DNA from 3 places in the Plantactinospora sp. B5E13 genome. Region 1 is predicted to be linked to each of the others. Evidence: riboswitches for the same ligand, from Rfam matches in the RefSeq annotation. Region 1 holds a riboswitch; each other region holds the start of a gene.
What was found. Region 1 has a riboswitch for S-adenosylmethionine ahead of ABGB05_RS14025 (ABC transporter substrate-binding protein). Riboswitches for the same ligand answer to the same signal wherever they lie in the genome.

Region 1 (4,428 bases):
CGCCAGTCGGCCATGTCCGCCTCGGAACGCTGCCGTACCTCCTGCTCGGGATCCCAGTCGATCCCGAGGTCGCGGATCTCCCGGTAGACCATCTCGGCCGGCACCCGGAGCCGGCGCAGTCGGGCGAGGAGGTCGACCGTGTTCAGCCCGGCCAGGGAGACGGTGACGGTCTCGGCGGAGTCGTAGAGCACGGTCGCCTGCCACTGGGCCGGTGGTGCTCCCTCGATCCGCAGCGCGACCGCCTGGTGGGGCGGGGTCGCGGAGGCGAGGAAGACGAGGACCGGATCGTCGGAATCCACACCGGCGGCGGTCCTACCCGGAGGGCCGACGGTTCGTCGTCGCCGTACCCGCGCGGGAGACCGCCGTCAGCGCACCCGGGGGAGGACCGTCAGAGCACCTGGGAGAGGAACTGCCGGAGCCGGGGACTGCGTGGCGCCGCGAAGAGTTCGGCCGGTGGGCCGGCCTCGACCACCCGGCCCTGGTCCATGAAGACGACCTGGTCGGCGACCTGCCGGGCGAACCCCATCTCGTGGGTCACCACGACCATGGTCATGCCCTGTCCGGCCAGGTCGGCCATCAGCGACAGCACCCCCTTGACCAGTTCCGGATCGAGCGCCGACGTCGCCTCGTCGAAGAGCATCACCCGGGGTGACATCGCCAGGGCCCGGGCGATCGCCACCCGCTGCTGCTGACCGCCGGAGAGCCGGCCCGGTCGTACGTCCGCCTTGTGCCGTAGGCCGACCAGGTCGAGCTGGCGCAGTGCCACCTCGTCGGCCTCGTCCCGGGAGAGGCCCTTGAGCTGTCGGAGGGCCAGGGTCACGTTGCGCCGTACGGTCATGTGCGGGAAGAGGTTGAACTGCTGGAACACCATGCCGATCCGCTGGCGCAACTCGTCCGGGTCGCCGGAGAGCACGCTCTGCCCGTCGAGCAGCACGTCACCACGGTCCGGCTCCAACAACCGGTTGATGGTCCGGAGCAGGGTCGACTTCCCGGAACCGGACGGGCCGATCACACACGCGGTCTCGCCGCGGCCGACCTCCAGGTCGACGCCGCGCAGCACCGGATTGCGTCCGAACGCCAGGTGGACGTCCCGGGTGGCGACGCTCACCGACTCGAAGACCCGGCCGGCGGCCGGGTCGGACGAGACGGCCGGCGACGTCAGGTCGGTCACCGCCACGGTCCGGTTGTCGCCGACCCGGTCCGTCGACGGCTCGGCTCGGTCACCGTCGGACATGGGGGCCTCCCTCCGTCGACGTGGGCAGTGGGGTCTCGCCGGCCGGCGCCAGCGGATCCTCGGGCTCCGGCCCGGCGGCCCGACCGTCGCGCAACCGCCGGTCGACCCAGTTCACGAGGTGGGTCAGCGGCACCGTGATGGCCAGGTAGCACAGGCCGGCGAGCAGCAGCGCCGACTCGTTTCCGGTGTTCGCGGCGTAGTCCTGGCCGATCCGGAACAGCTCCCGCTGGCTGGCCACCAGGCCGAGGAAGTAGACCAGGCTGGAGTCCTTGATCAGGGCGATCAGCTGGTTGACCCAGGCCGGCAGGACCCGGCGTACGCCCTGCGGGATGATGACCAGACGCATCGCGGCGGCGTGTGACAGCCCCAGGGCCCGGGTCGCCTCCAGCTGGCTGGCCTCCACGCTCTGGATGCCGGACCGGAAGATCTCCCCGATGTACGCCGCCGCGATCAGCGACAGGGCCAGGATGCCGAGCGGGTACGGGTTGGGTCCCCACCAGGCGAGCCCGAGGGGGGCCAACCCGACCCCGATCAGCAGGATGGTGACCGCGGCCGGCAGCCCCCGGAACACATCCGTGTAGATCCGTGCCGGCCAGCGCAACCATCGGGTCCGGGCCAGGCCGGCGACGGCCAGCAGCATGCCGAGCAGGGTCCCCAGGATCGCGGAGACGAGCGCCAGCAGCAGCGTGTTACGCAGCCCGACCGTGAGCATCTCGGGTAGCGCCTCGCGCATCGACTCCAGGTCGAAGAACGTCTCCCACAACGTCCTCAGCGTCTCCATCGCTCCACCTGTCTCTGCTCGCTCGTCTCCTGTGGAGGGTCAGGCCGCCGGCGTACCGGTCGGGCTGGCCGGCGCGGTCGGGGCGCCGCTCGGCGTGCTGCCAGCGCCGGCCTGCACCGGTGGGAAGGTCACGGTGCCGCTGCCCGGCTTGAAGGTCTCCGGGATCGGCCGACCCGGGTAGTACTGGTCCTGGAGGCGGGTCCAGGTGCCGTCCTGGACCACCTCGTCGAGCGCCTTGTTCAGGGCCTCGCGCAGCGGGTCGTTCCCCTTGGCCACCGCGAACGCGGTCGGCGCCGAGCTGAGCTGCTTCTCGGCCAGTACGATCTTCCCGCCACTGTCCTGCGCGGACTTCTCACCGATCTCGGCCGGGGCGATCCAGGCGTCGGCGGTCTTGGCCTTGAGTTGGTTGATCGCGCCGTTGTAGTCCGGCACCCGGACCGGGTCGAGCCCTTCGGCGGTGGCGTAGTCGTCCTGGACGGTGCCCTGCACCACCACGACCCGCTTGCCCTTCAGTTCGGCGAAGCTCCTGATCGGCGAGCCGGCCGGTACGTCGAGTCCGAAGTAGCCGAAGTCGTAGCCGTTGGTGAAGTCGACGGTCTTCTTCCGCGCCTCGGTGATGGTGATCGAGGACGAGCCGGCGTCGAACTTGTGGTTGTTGACCTGGGCGAGCAGTGCGGAGAACTCGGTGCCGACGAACTCGACCTTCAGGCCCAGCCTCTGCGCCACGGCGGTCATCAGGTCGTTGTCGAAACCGGTGAACTTCCCGTCCTTGAGGAAGACGTTCGGCGGCGCGTCGGTCAGCGTGCCGACCCGCAGCGTGCCCGGTTGCAGCAGGTCGTACGGGTTGTCGGCGCTGTCGGCGGAACCTCCGCCGCAGGCCGCGACCGCACCGAGCAACGCGACGGCGGCGACCCCGGAGAGCAGGCGGGTGGTCAGGGTGTTGAGGCGCATTGTGTGGAAACTCCAGGAAATATCCGGCGGGCGACGCCGACACGGACGCGCGGCCCGCGACCGTGCACCGGTCGTGGGCGTGCCGCAGCGTCGAGGTCAACCGCCTCGAGGGGATCAATCAGATGGTCGGAGATCCGCCGACCGGCGGGCGGGGTCAGGCGTGACCGCGACAGAGCATGGTGCTGATCCGGCACAGGTCGACATGTCGACGCCACCGGTGCCAGGTGACATGGAGCCGGCTCGACCGCTCGGCCCGGGTGGTAGGCACTGCGAACCTCCATCGGTCCTGGCGGTAGCACCCGCACCCGTGGTGGGGGGTTGCTGCGACGTCGACGAGCCAGGTCTCTCGGTCGCTCTGGATGGCCGGTGCAGAGTCTACGCAGCCGGTGGCCCGACGTTCCAACTGGTCAGCGCGGTTGGCGCTGTAATCCTTGCCACGCTTCGCCCGGCCGCCTGGCCGGGAGGGCCCCTTCCGTGCCACCGGCTACCGCCCGGGCGGCAGGAAGGTGCCCTCCGGACCGTTCAGACCTAGCGGACCGTGATGGTCAGATGACTCGACATCGTGGCTCCGGCGCTGTCGGTGACCGTCAGCCGGGCCGTGTAGGTACCCGGCCGGGCGTACGAGTGGGTGGCCGAGGTGCCGTGCACGACCGGGGTGTTGTCACCGAAGTCCCAGGCCCGGTCGGTGATGGTCCGCCCGGCCGCCGGGGTGGCCGTACCGGTGAACGCCACCGACAGCGGCGCCGTCCCGGTCCGGGGGTTCGCGGTGACCGAGACCGTCCCGCCGGTCTCCCGTTTCACCCCCGCGCCGTTGAAGCGCAGCCAGTCCAGGGAGAGCAGGTCGGGTGTGCCGCCGGCCTGCGCCGGGTTGACGAAGACCAGGTAGAGGGTGAACGTCCCGCCCGGGTTGGCCAGGTTGACCGTCGGCGAGACCACGTTGTCCCAGCCGCCGGTGCTGCCGACCGGCATCGTGCCGAGCAGCTGCCCGGTCGGCGAGTCGGCCCGGAACTCGACGGTGCCGCCGGTGCTGCCCGAGCTGACCGCGGCGGTGACCGAGCCGATCCCGGTCAGGTTCACCGGACCGAAGCTGATCCACTCGCCGTGGTCGACGTCGCCGACCCGCCGGCCGGCCCGGGCGGTCGTCCGCTCCAGCACCTGGATCCCCTGGGCGGCGTCGAAGTGCTCCGCCTCCCTGTTCTTCGGCTGCAACTCGTGCCAGACCGAGCCGACCAGCGCCAGCACCCCGCCGGCCGCGCCGCCGTCGGTGTACTGGGCGGTCAGCACCGTGTAGAGGTTCTGGCCGGGCCCGTGTCCGTCCCCACCGTTCGCCTCCGTGGTGACCGTGCCCGAGCAGCCGAGGTAGTTGTCCATCGGGTGGCTGTGGCTGTCGTGGCCGAGGTGGGTCTGGGTGACCACCCGGTCGCAGGCGATGCCGCTCTCCTCCGGGTCGGTGACCGTCACC
Region 2 (4,428 bases), on a different contig from region 1:
TCTACCTGTCGCACTACGCCCCCCGCCGGGTCGGCACCACGCTCGGCTTCCTGATCGACCTGCTCGCCGCGGTGCCGAGTGTGGTCTTCGGCCTCTGGGGCCGGGACTACTTCTACGGCCCCGTCCGGGACCTGTCGGTCTGGCTGAACAAGTACTTCAGCTGGATCCCGATCTTCGGTGGCGACGGCCCGTTCGGTAAGTCGATCCTGCTCGGCTCGCTGGTTCTGGCGATCATGGTGCTGCCGATCATCACCTCGCTCTCCCGCGAGGTGTTCCTGCAGACCCCGACCGCCAACGAGGAGGCCGCACTCGCCCTCGGCGCCACCAAGTGGGAGATGATCCGGACTGCGGTACTGCCGTACGGCCGGCCCGGCGTCATCGGCGCCACCATGCTCGGCCTGGGCCGGGCGCTCGGCGAGACCATCGCCCTGGCGATGACCCTCGGCATCGTCTCGAAGATCTCGTTCAACATCATCGAGAGCGGCGGCAACACCGTCGCCGCCAACATCGCGAACGCGTTCGGCGAGGCCAACGATGTCGGCCGGGGCGCGCTGATCGCCTCCGGCCTGGTGCTCTTCTCCATCACCCTGATCGTCAACATGACCGCGCGGGCCATCATCTACCGGCGCCGGGAGTTCACGGAGTCCGCAGCATGACCACTCTGAGTGCACCTCCGGTCGCGCCGGGGCAGAGCCCCCAACTACGGTCCCGCCGGCTGCCGCTGGCGGCGTCCATCGGTATCGCGGTGGCGGCGGTGGCCGTCGCCGCCGGACTCGTGTACGGCACCAACATCGGCGGCACCGCCCTGGTGGTCGCCCTCGCCGTCCTCTTCTACCTGGTCGGCCTCTTCGCGGCGAGCAACGCCGTGGAGGGCCGGCGGCAGGCGCGCAACCGGATCTGGAGCGCGCTGATCCACTCCGCGTTCGTGCTCGCCCTGCTGCCGCTGGTCTCGGTGGTCTGGACCCTGGTCGACAAGGGTATGGACCGGCTCGACGGCAACTTCTTCGGCACCTCGATGAACAACATCGCGGCCCGGGACCCGAACGGCGGCGCCTACCACGCCATCATCGGCACCCTGGAGCAGGTCGGCATCGCCACCCTGATCACGGTGCCGCTCGGCATCGCCTGCGCCATCTACATCGTCGAATACGGCCGGGGGCGCTTCGCCCAGACCATCCGGTTCTTCGTCGACGTGATGACCGGCATCCCGTCCATCGTCGCCGGCCTCTTCGTGCTGGCGTTCTGGATCCTGATCGTCTCGCCGTACTTCAACAACGGCCGGCCCGGCTACTCCGGCTTCGCCGCCTCGCTGGCGCTGAGCGTGCTGATGCTGCCGACCATCATCCGTTCCACCGAGGAGATGCTCCGGCTCGTGCCGGCGCCGCTGCGCGAGGGGTCGTACGCGCTCGGCGTCCCGAAGTGGAAGACGATCCTGCGGATCGTCCTGCCGACCGCGCTGCCCGGCATCGTCACCGGCGTGATGCTGGCCGTCGCCCGGGCCGCCGGTGAGACCGCTCCGGTGCTGCTGGTGGCCGGCGGCGGCGCGGCGATCAACTTCAACCCGTTCCAGAACAACCAGTCGTCGCTGGCGCTCTACGTCTACCAGCAGGCCGGAGAGGCGTCACGGTACGCCCCGGCCCGTGCCTGGGCGGCGGCGCTGACCCTTGTCGCCCTCGTGCTCGTCCTGACGATCGCGGCGAAACTGCTGGCCCGCCGTAACCGGTTCGGCCGCTGACCGGAGGAGGAGAAAATCATCATGGCGAAGCGCATCGCAGCGACAAACGTCACCGCCTACTACGGTGGTTTCAAGGCGATCGAGAACATCAACCTCACCGTCGAGCCGAAGACCGTCACCGCGCTGATCGGCCCCTCCGGCTGCGGCAAGTCGACCTTCCTGCGGTCCATCAACCGGATGCACGAGGTGCTGCCGGGGGCCCGGGTCGACGGCCGGCTCACCATCGACGACCAGGACATCTACGAGCGGGACGTGGACGTCACCGCGGTCCGCCGGATGATCGGCATGGTCTTCCAGCGGCCGAACCCGTTCCCGACCATGTCGATCTTCGAGAACGTGGTCGCCGGGCTGCGGCTCAACGGCGTACGCAAGAAGTCGATCCTGGAGGAGGCGGCCGAGCGGGCACTGCGTTCGGCGAACCTCTGGGACGAGGTCAAGGACCGGCTCGGCAAGCCCGGCGCGGGCCTGTCCGGCGGTCAGCAGCAGCGGCTCTGCATCGCCCGGACGATCGCCGTCGAACCGCAGGTCGTGCTGATGGACGAGCCCTGCTCGGCGCTGGACCCGATCTCCACGCTGGCGATCGAGGACCTGATGTTCAAGCTGAAGGACCGCTACACGATCATCATCGTGACCCACAACATGCAGCAGGCGGCCCGGGTCTCCGACCGGACCGCGTTCTTCTCGATCGAGCGGACCGGTGACCCGGGCCGACTCATCGAGTACGACGACACCCAGAAGATCTTCAGCAACCCCAGCGAGAAGAAGACCGAGGACTACATCACCGGCCGCTTCGGCTGAGCTGTCCGGAGGGGTCCTTCCTGCCACCGGGGCGACAGCCGTGGTGAGGAAGGGCCCCTTCCTCGCACCACCCAGATCAGCGAGGGTCAGCGCCGCTCGCTGGACGGGCACCGCACCGTGCTGTCGGCCCAGACCATCCGCAGCTTCCGCGGCGTGCCGTCGAGCCGGCTGGCATCGCCGCCGGGCGGCTCCACCGTGGCCGTCTCCACGCAGATCGCGCCCCGCGCGGCATAGAACGCCTGCGCCCCGGTGTTCTGCCGCAACACCCAGAGGTACATTCCGGCGCCGACCGCCCGGTCGGTCACCGCTTCGGCGGCGCGGGTCAGCAGCCGGGTGCCGACGCCGGTGCGGTGTCGATCGGGTACGACGTGCAGGTTGTCGACCAGACTCCCCCACCGGGTGTCGTGGTCGAACACGACGTGCAGGAAACCCACCAGCCGCTCCCCGTGCTCGGCGAGCAGCGTCCGGGTACCGTCCGGCGCGGTCAGGCGGCTGCGCCACACCGCCCGACGGTCGGCTTCGACGTCGCCGTCCAGGTAGGAGTCGGCGTACGCGCCCCGGTAGTGGCGGCGCCAACTGTCGGCGTGCAACCCGGCGATCCGCTCGGCATCGTCCACTGTGGCGAGACGGATCGGCGGCGCCGTCATGGGCGAACTCCGATCCGCGGGTTACGTCCAGCCGGGAACCCGGCCCTGCGGTGTCTGACGATGATTGGCACGCGCCCCCCGTTCGACGGCTTGCCCGACACCTCGTGCCGGGCCCGGTCCTCACCCGGAGCACCCCGCCCGCGAACGGAGGGTTGCCGGCCAGCAAGCCGGGGCTTCGCGCTGGCACTCATGACCTGTGTCGGGCACGGTAGCACGGGGAGGGCGCCGGCAACGTCCACCGGAACGGTCCGTCCAGGCGGCTCAGTCGAGCACGAAGTGGGCGCCGCCGTCAGGGTCGGGCTCCAGCCGGGGCATCATCGGCCGGGCCGGGTCCCGCCGTGCCGCGACGGTCGGCAGCGCGGCCAGGTCGGCGCAGCCGGCGATCTCGGTCAGCGTCACCCGGGTCGGCGGCAGCATGGTCAGCTCCCCGGCGGTGGCCCGGGCCGCCGCGTCGGCCGGTGACAGCCACAGCGTCCGGTCGGCCTCGCCGGAGACGTCCCGGGTGCGCTGCCCCTCCGGCAGCAGGGCGAGGAAGAAGTACGTGTCGAAGCGCCGCGCCTCGAATTCCGGGGTGATCCACCGGCTCCACGGCAGCAGCAGATCGGAGCGGAGGGTGAGCCGGCAGTCCCGGAGCAGTTCGGCGAAGCTGGTCCGACCGTCGACCAGCGCCTGCCGGCAGCGTTCCCACTCGTCGCCGCTGACGTCGCCGAGCACCTCGTCCGGGTGCGGGCCGGCGAGCAGCACCCCGGCCTCCTCGAAGACCTCCCGGGCCGCCGCGCAGACCAGCGCCTGTGCCTCGGCCGGCGGCAGCCCGAGCCGCTCGCCCCACTGTTCCGGGCCGGGGCCGGCCCAGTCGAGCCGCGCCGACGAGTCGGCCGGGTCGACGCTGCCGCCGGGAAAGGCGTACATGCCGCCGAAGGTCATGGTGGCGGCCCGGCGGATCAGGTACACCTCGAAGCCGGCACCGCCGGACGGGGCTGGCCGCAGCAGCGGTACGGTCGCCGCCCGGCGGGCCGGCGCCGGCGGCCGTCCCTCGGCGTGGAACCGCCGGGCCCGCTCGGCGAAGGACGGCCCGGCGGGGAAGGTCAGCTCCCCGGAGCTGTGGTTCGGCATGCTGCGAGGGTAGTGCCCGAGCGACCGAGCCCACGATCTTGCCCGGCCGCTACGGTGCCGCTGACCGGCTCGGTTACCGTCCCTGCCATGACACGTTGGGGCATCCTCGCCACCGGCAACATCGCCAGGACCTTT
Region 3 (4,428 bases), on a different contig from region 1:
GATCACCGCGAGCGGATGGATCGCCACCGCCCGACCCATGATCAACGGCTGCAGGATGTGCCCCTCGACCTGCTGTACGCCGATCACCACGCCGAGGATGATCAGCGCGGTGACCCAGCCGCTGTCGACCAGGGCCACCAGCACCGCCACCGCGCCGGAGAGGGTGGCGCCGACGATCGGGATGAACGCGCCGAGGAAGACCAGCGCGGCGAGCGGGAACGCGAACGGGATGTCGAAGACGACGAGGAAGATGCCGATCCCGACCGCGTCGATGAACGCGACCAGTACGGTCGCCCGGACGTACGCGACCAGGGTGTTCCAGGAGGCGCGCCCGGCGTCGTCCACCCGCCAACGGGCGGCGACCGGCAGCAGCCGGACGATGAACCGCCAGATCTTGCCGCCGTCGCGGAGGAAGAAGAACGTGGCGAAGAGCACCAGCAGCGCGCCGGTGAGCAGTTCGGCGACGGTCGCGGCGGTCGAGACCGCCCCGCTGGTCAGCGACTGGGTGTTCTCGTTGAGCCAGCGCTCGCCCTGCTCGATGTAGGAGTCGAGCTGCCGGTCCGACATGTGCAGCGGCCCGGTCCGCAGCCAGTCCTGGATCTGCCGGATGCCGTCGGTGGTCTTGCGGCTCAGATCCGGTACGCCCCGGACGAACTCGTTCACCACCAGGGTGAGGGTGCCGACCACCGCCGCCAGACCGGCGACCAGCACCACCGCGGTCGCCAGGGACCGGGGGAACCGGGCCCGGAGCAGCCAGCCGACCGCCGGGGCCAGCAGGGCCGAGAGCAGCAGCGCGATGGCCAGCGGAATGATGACGATCCGGATCGTGCCGATCACCTTGAGCAGGGCCCAGGCGACAAGCCCGATGACGATCAGCCGCCACGACCAGGCGGCGGCGATCCGCAGCGCGTGCGGCACGTCCTCGTCGTCCCGGCTGGACGTCGAGGGGTGGTGCGCCACCGGCGGCGTCTCCTCGCTCAGCGGCGGTGGCGGCGGTGCCGCGATGACCCCTCCCGGATCCGCCGGCGACGACGGCCGGCTCTCCGACCGCCCGGACGCGTAGGCGCGACGGAACCTCGCCCGCAGCTGCTCGAAGCGGCTCACGCGCACCTCCCCGTTCTGAGAACCCACCCGTGCCTCCCCTGGTGGCGGAGAATCGGCCTCCCTACGGTAGCCGGACCGGTACAGCCCGGCTCGCGCCGCGTGCGGCTGCCGGGCCCCGGGATCGGCACCGTCCCGGGCCGGGTGGGGCCGAGGAGGCGCAGGTCGACGCGGTCGCCGGGCACGGTACCGTTTCCCGACGTGACCGCCGACGTGAACAACGACAACGGGCTGCCCATCCGCCTGCTGCACGACCGGGTGCTGGTGCGTACCGAGGGCGGTGAGGGCGAACGGCGCTCGACCGCCGGCATCGTCATCCCGGCGACCGCCTCGATGGGGCGCCGCCTGGCCTGGGCGACCGCGGTCGGGGTCGGCCCGAACGTCCGCTCCATCGTCTCCGGCGACCGGGTGCTCTTCGACCCGGACGACCGCTCGGAGGTGGAGCTGCACGGCCGGGAGTACGTGCTGCTCCGCGAACGCGACGTGCACGCGGTTGCCGCCCGACGGGTCGAGGACGACTCCACCGGCCTCTACCTCTGACAGGCCCGCCGGCCAGCGCCGGTGGCGACCCGGCTCAGAATCCCGTGGACGGTCGGTACGGCGACGGATGGCCCGGGCCGGCGCCCGGGACCGTCGACGGTCCGCCCGTCCCGTACCACCCGGACGGGCCGTAGCCGCCCGGAACCGGGCCGGGAGAAGGCGCCGGCACCAGCACGACCGGGATCGGCACCACCGGCTCGCTCGGCGCCTCCACCGGCCGGCTGGTCCCGTCCGGGAACGTCAGGTGGTAGCGGGTCCCGTCCCAGAACCCGGGTGGCGCCTGCGGGTCCCGGCCGACAAATACCTGCCGGGCCGCCTGCAGCTCGTCGAGCAGGCGACGCTCCTCGGCCACCGAACGGGCCAACGCGGCCGGCTTGGCGTCCAGGCCCCGGACCATCCCGTCCCGGAGCAGCGCCAGCCGGGTGGCGGCGTACTGGAATCCGCGCATCGCCCGCAGACCGTGCGGACCGGCCACCCGGCGGGCCCACTGTCGGGCCGCGTGCCGCCGGCCGAGACTGCTCAGCGCGGCGACCTCCGGCGGCGTCAACCAGCCCGCCCGTACGTAGTCGGGCAGGGTGCGCTCGGTGAGTCGGCCCTCCCAGCCGCGCAGCCAGATGGCCAGCCCGACCATGCCCAGGAAGATCGGCACCATCAGGCTGATGTAGCTGTAGAGCATGATCAGCGGCTGCCCGGTCTGCTCGACGAGGGTGGGTGCCAGGTTCCAGGTGCCGTGCAGGATCATCGCCAGCAGCAGGCCGGCCAGGGGCGCGGTGATCCGGACCGCCCGGTCGGCGGAGCGGGCCGCGACGCCCAGCCCGACGCCGGTCATCGCGGTGAAGAGCGGGTGGGCGAAGCCGCTGATCAGCACCCGGGAGATGAAGATCGCGATGACGTTCATCGTGCCGGTGGCCGGGCCGTACTGGCTGGCGCCCTCGGCGTAGCCGAGTCCGCCGAGGTAGAGGATGTTCTCCACCATCGCGAACCCGACCGCCGACAGGCCACAGTAGACGATCCCGTCGGTGATGCCGGACCACTCCCGGCGGCGGAAGAGCAGCAGCAGGATCGGGCCCAGCGCCTTGGTCAGCTCCTCGATGAAGGGCGCGACCAGGACCGCCACCAGCGAATCCGACAGTCCGGCCGAGTGGAACAGGTCCGCCGCGAACCCGTTCACGTTCAGCGACGCGTACGTCGACACCGCCGCGCCCCAACCGAAGCAGAAGACGAGGTACTTGACCGGCTCCGGCTCGTACCGGTCGAGCCAGAGGAAACAGGCGACCAGGACCGGCACCGGCACGATCGCCGCGACCAGTCCGACGACCAGCGCGGTGATGCCGAGCCGCTGGCCGAGGGTGAGCAGCATCAACACCGCGCAGCCGGCGATCAGCAGGATCACCCCGACCAGCACCAGGATGCGGCGCCACCCCAGTCCGGACCGTGGCGACCGGACCTGGACCACCGGCAGCCCACCGGGCGGTGCCGGGGGGAACGATCCCGGCGGAACCGGCGACGGTGCGGAGGTGGGCGCACCGGGTGGCGGGGTGTCGACCATGACGTCAGCGTAGTCACATCCGGCAGAGCCTGGTCTCACCACTTCCGCTCCGGCTATGCTCACCGGCAGGTCACGAGTGCCAGCGTTCAGCCCCGGCTTGCTGGCCGGCAACCCTCGTCGAGGTTCGCGGTGGGGTGCCCCGGGTGATGACCGGGCCTGGTCGCACCGCCGCGCCAGGCAAGCGCGGGCCCCGACCCAATCCCACTCCGGGGTCCCTGGACTGCCGGAGGTACCCCGATGAGTACGACCCTCGCGTCCCGTTCCCGCCGTACCGCACCCCGGGAGGCCGGGAACGCGCCGGCCGCCGGCGTCGCCGTGCCGGACAACGGCCGCACCGTGCCGGGTGCCAGGCCGCTCGACGTGCTCGGCGTACCCGGGCAGGTCAACCTCGACTACGCCGCCACCGCGCCGTGCGCCCGGGCCGCCGCCGACGCGGTGGCCGAACTTCTGCCCTGGTACGGCAGTGTGCACCGGGGCGCCGGAGCGCTGTCCCGGCGCAGCACCCTCGCCTACGAGCGTTCCCGGGAACAGGTCGGCGACTTCCTCGGCGTCCGCGCGGGTGACCACGTCATCTTCACCCGCAACACCACCGACGCGCTGAACCTGCTGGCCCGGGCCCTGCCGCCCGGTGCCCGGGTGGTCACCTTCGGCGGCGAGCACCACGCCAACCTGCTGCCGTGGCCCACCGGGACGGTCCGGCTGCCGGTCCCCGACTCCCCCGCCGCAGCCGTCCGGGCGCTCGACGCCGCCCTACGGGAACTGCGCCGGGGCACCGACGGGACAGGGCCGATCCTGGTCGCGGTGACCGGGGCCAGCAACGTCACCGGGGAGGTCTGGCCGGTCGCGGAACTGGCCCTGGCCGCCCACCGGTACGGCGCCCGGATCGCCCTGGACGCGGCCCAGCTCGCCCCGCACGCCCCGGTCGACCTCGGCGCGCTGGACGTGGACTACGTCGCGGTCTCCGGACACAAGCTGTACGCCCCGTTCGGGGTCGGCGTACTGGCCGGGCGGTCGGACTGGCTGGACGCGGCCCCGCCGTACCTGGCCGGTGGCGGGGCCACCCTGGCGGTCGGCACCGCCACCCACGACGTCCGGTGGACGACCGGGCCGGCCCGACACGAGGCGGGCACCCCGAACCTGCTCGGCGCGGTCGCGCTGGCCGCTGTCTGTACGGCGTTGGAGGCTGCGGACCGGGCCGCGCTGTACGCCCACGAGCAGGCCCTCCTCGCCCACCTGCG

Region 2: another riboswitch for S-adenosylmethionine. It lies ahead of ABGB05_RS05010 (GNAT family N-acetyltransferase); the one in region 1 lies ahead of ABGB05_RS14025 (ABC transporter substrate-binding protein).
Region 3: another riboswitch for S-adenosylmethionine. It lies ahead of ABGB05_RS05065 (aminotransferase class V-fold PLP-dependent enzyme); the one in region 1 lies ahead of ABGB05_RS14025 (ABC transporter substrate-binding protein).

The regions. Positions count from the first base shown of each region.
Region 1 is NZ_JBDPLT010000012.1:145,186-149,613, forward strand. It holds gene ABGB05_RS14010 (hypothetical protein) at 1-299, opposite strand, end outside; gene ABGB05_RS14015 (amino acid ABC transporter ATP-binding protein) at 389-1,234, opposite strand; gene ABGB05_RS14020 (amino acid ABC transporter permease) at 1,221-2,015, opposite strand; gene ABGB05_RS14025 (ABC transporter substrate-binding protein) at 2,055-2,966, opposite strand; SAM riboswitch class I at 3,241-3,332, opposite strand; gene ABGB05_RS14030 (ThuA domain-containing protein) at 3,495-4,428, opposite strand, start outside.
Region 2 is NZ_JBDPLT010000003.1:272,632-277,059, forward strand. It holds gene pstC (phosphate ABC transporter permease subunit PstC) at 1-656, shown strand, start outside; gene pstA (phosphate ABC transporter permease PstA) at 653-1,735, shown strand; gene pstB (phosphate ABC transporter ATP-binding protein PstB) at 1,757-2,533, shown strand; gene ABGB05_RS05010 (GNAT family N-acetyltransferase) at 2,620-3,180, opposite strand; SAM riboswitch class IV at 3,262-3,375, opposite strand; gene ABGB05_RS05015 (NUDIX hydrolase) at 3,442-4,293, opposite strand; gene ABGB05_RS05020 (Gfo/Idh/MocA family oxidoreductase) at 4,381-4,428, shown strand, end outside.
Region 3 is NZ_JBDPLT010000003.1:284,254-288,681, forward strand. It holds gene ABGB05_RS05050 (AI-2E family transporter) at 1-1,131, opposite strand, end outside; gene ABGB05_RS05055 (co-chaperone GroES) at 1,303-1,641, shown strand; gene ABGB05_RS05060 (PrsW family intramembrane metalloprotease) at 1,676-3,190, opposite strand; SAM riboswitch class IV at 3,259-3,380, shown strand; gene ABGB05_RS05065 (aminotransferase class V-fold PLP-dependent enzyme) at 3,428-4,428, shown strand, end outside.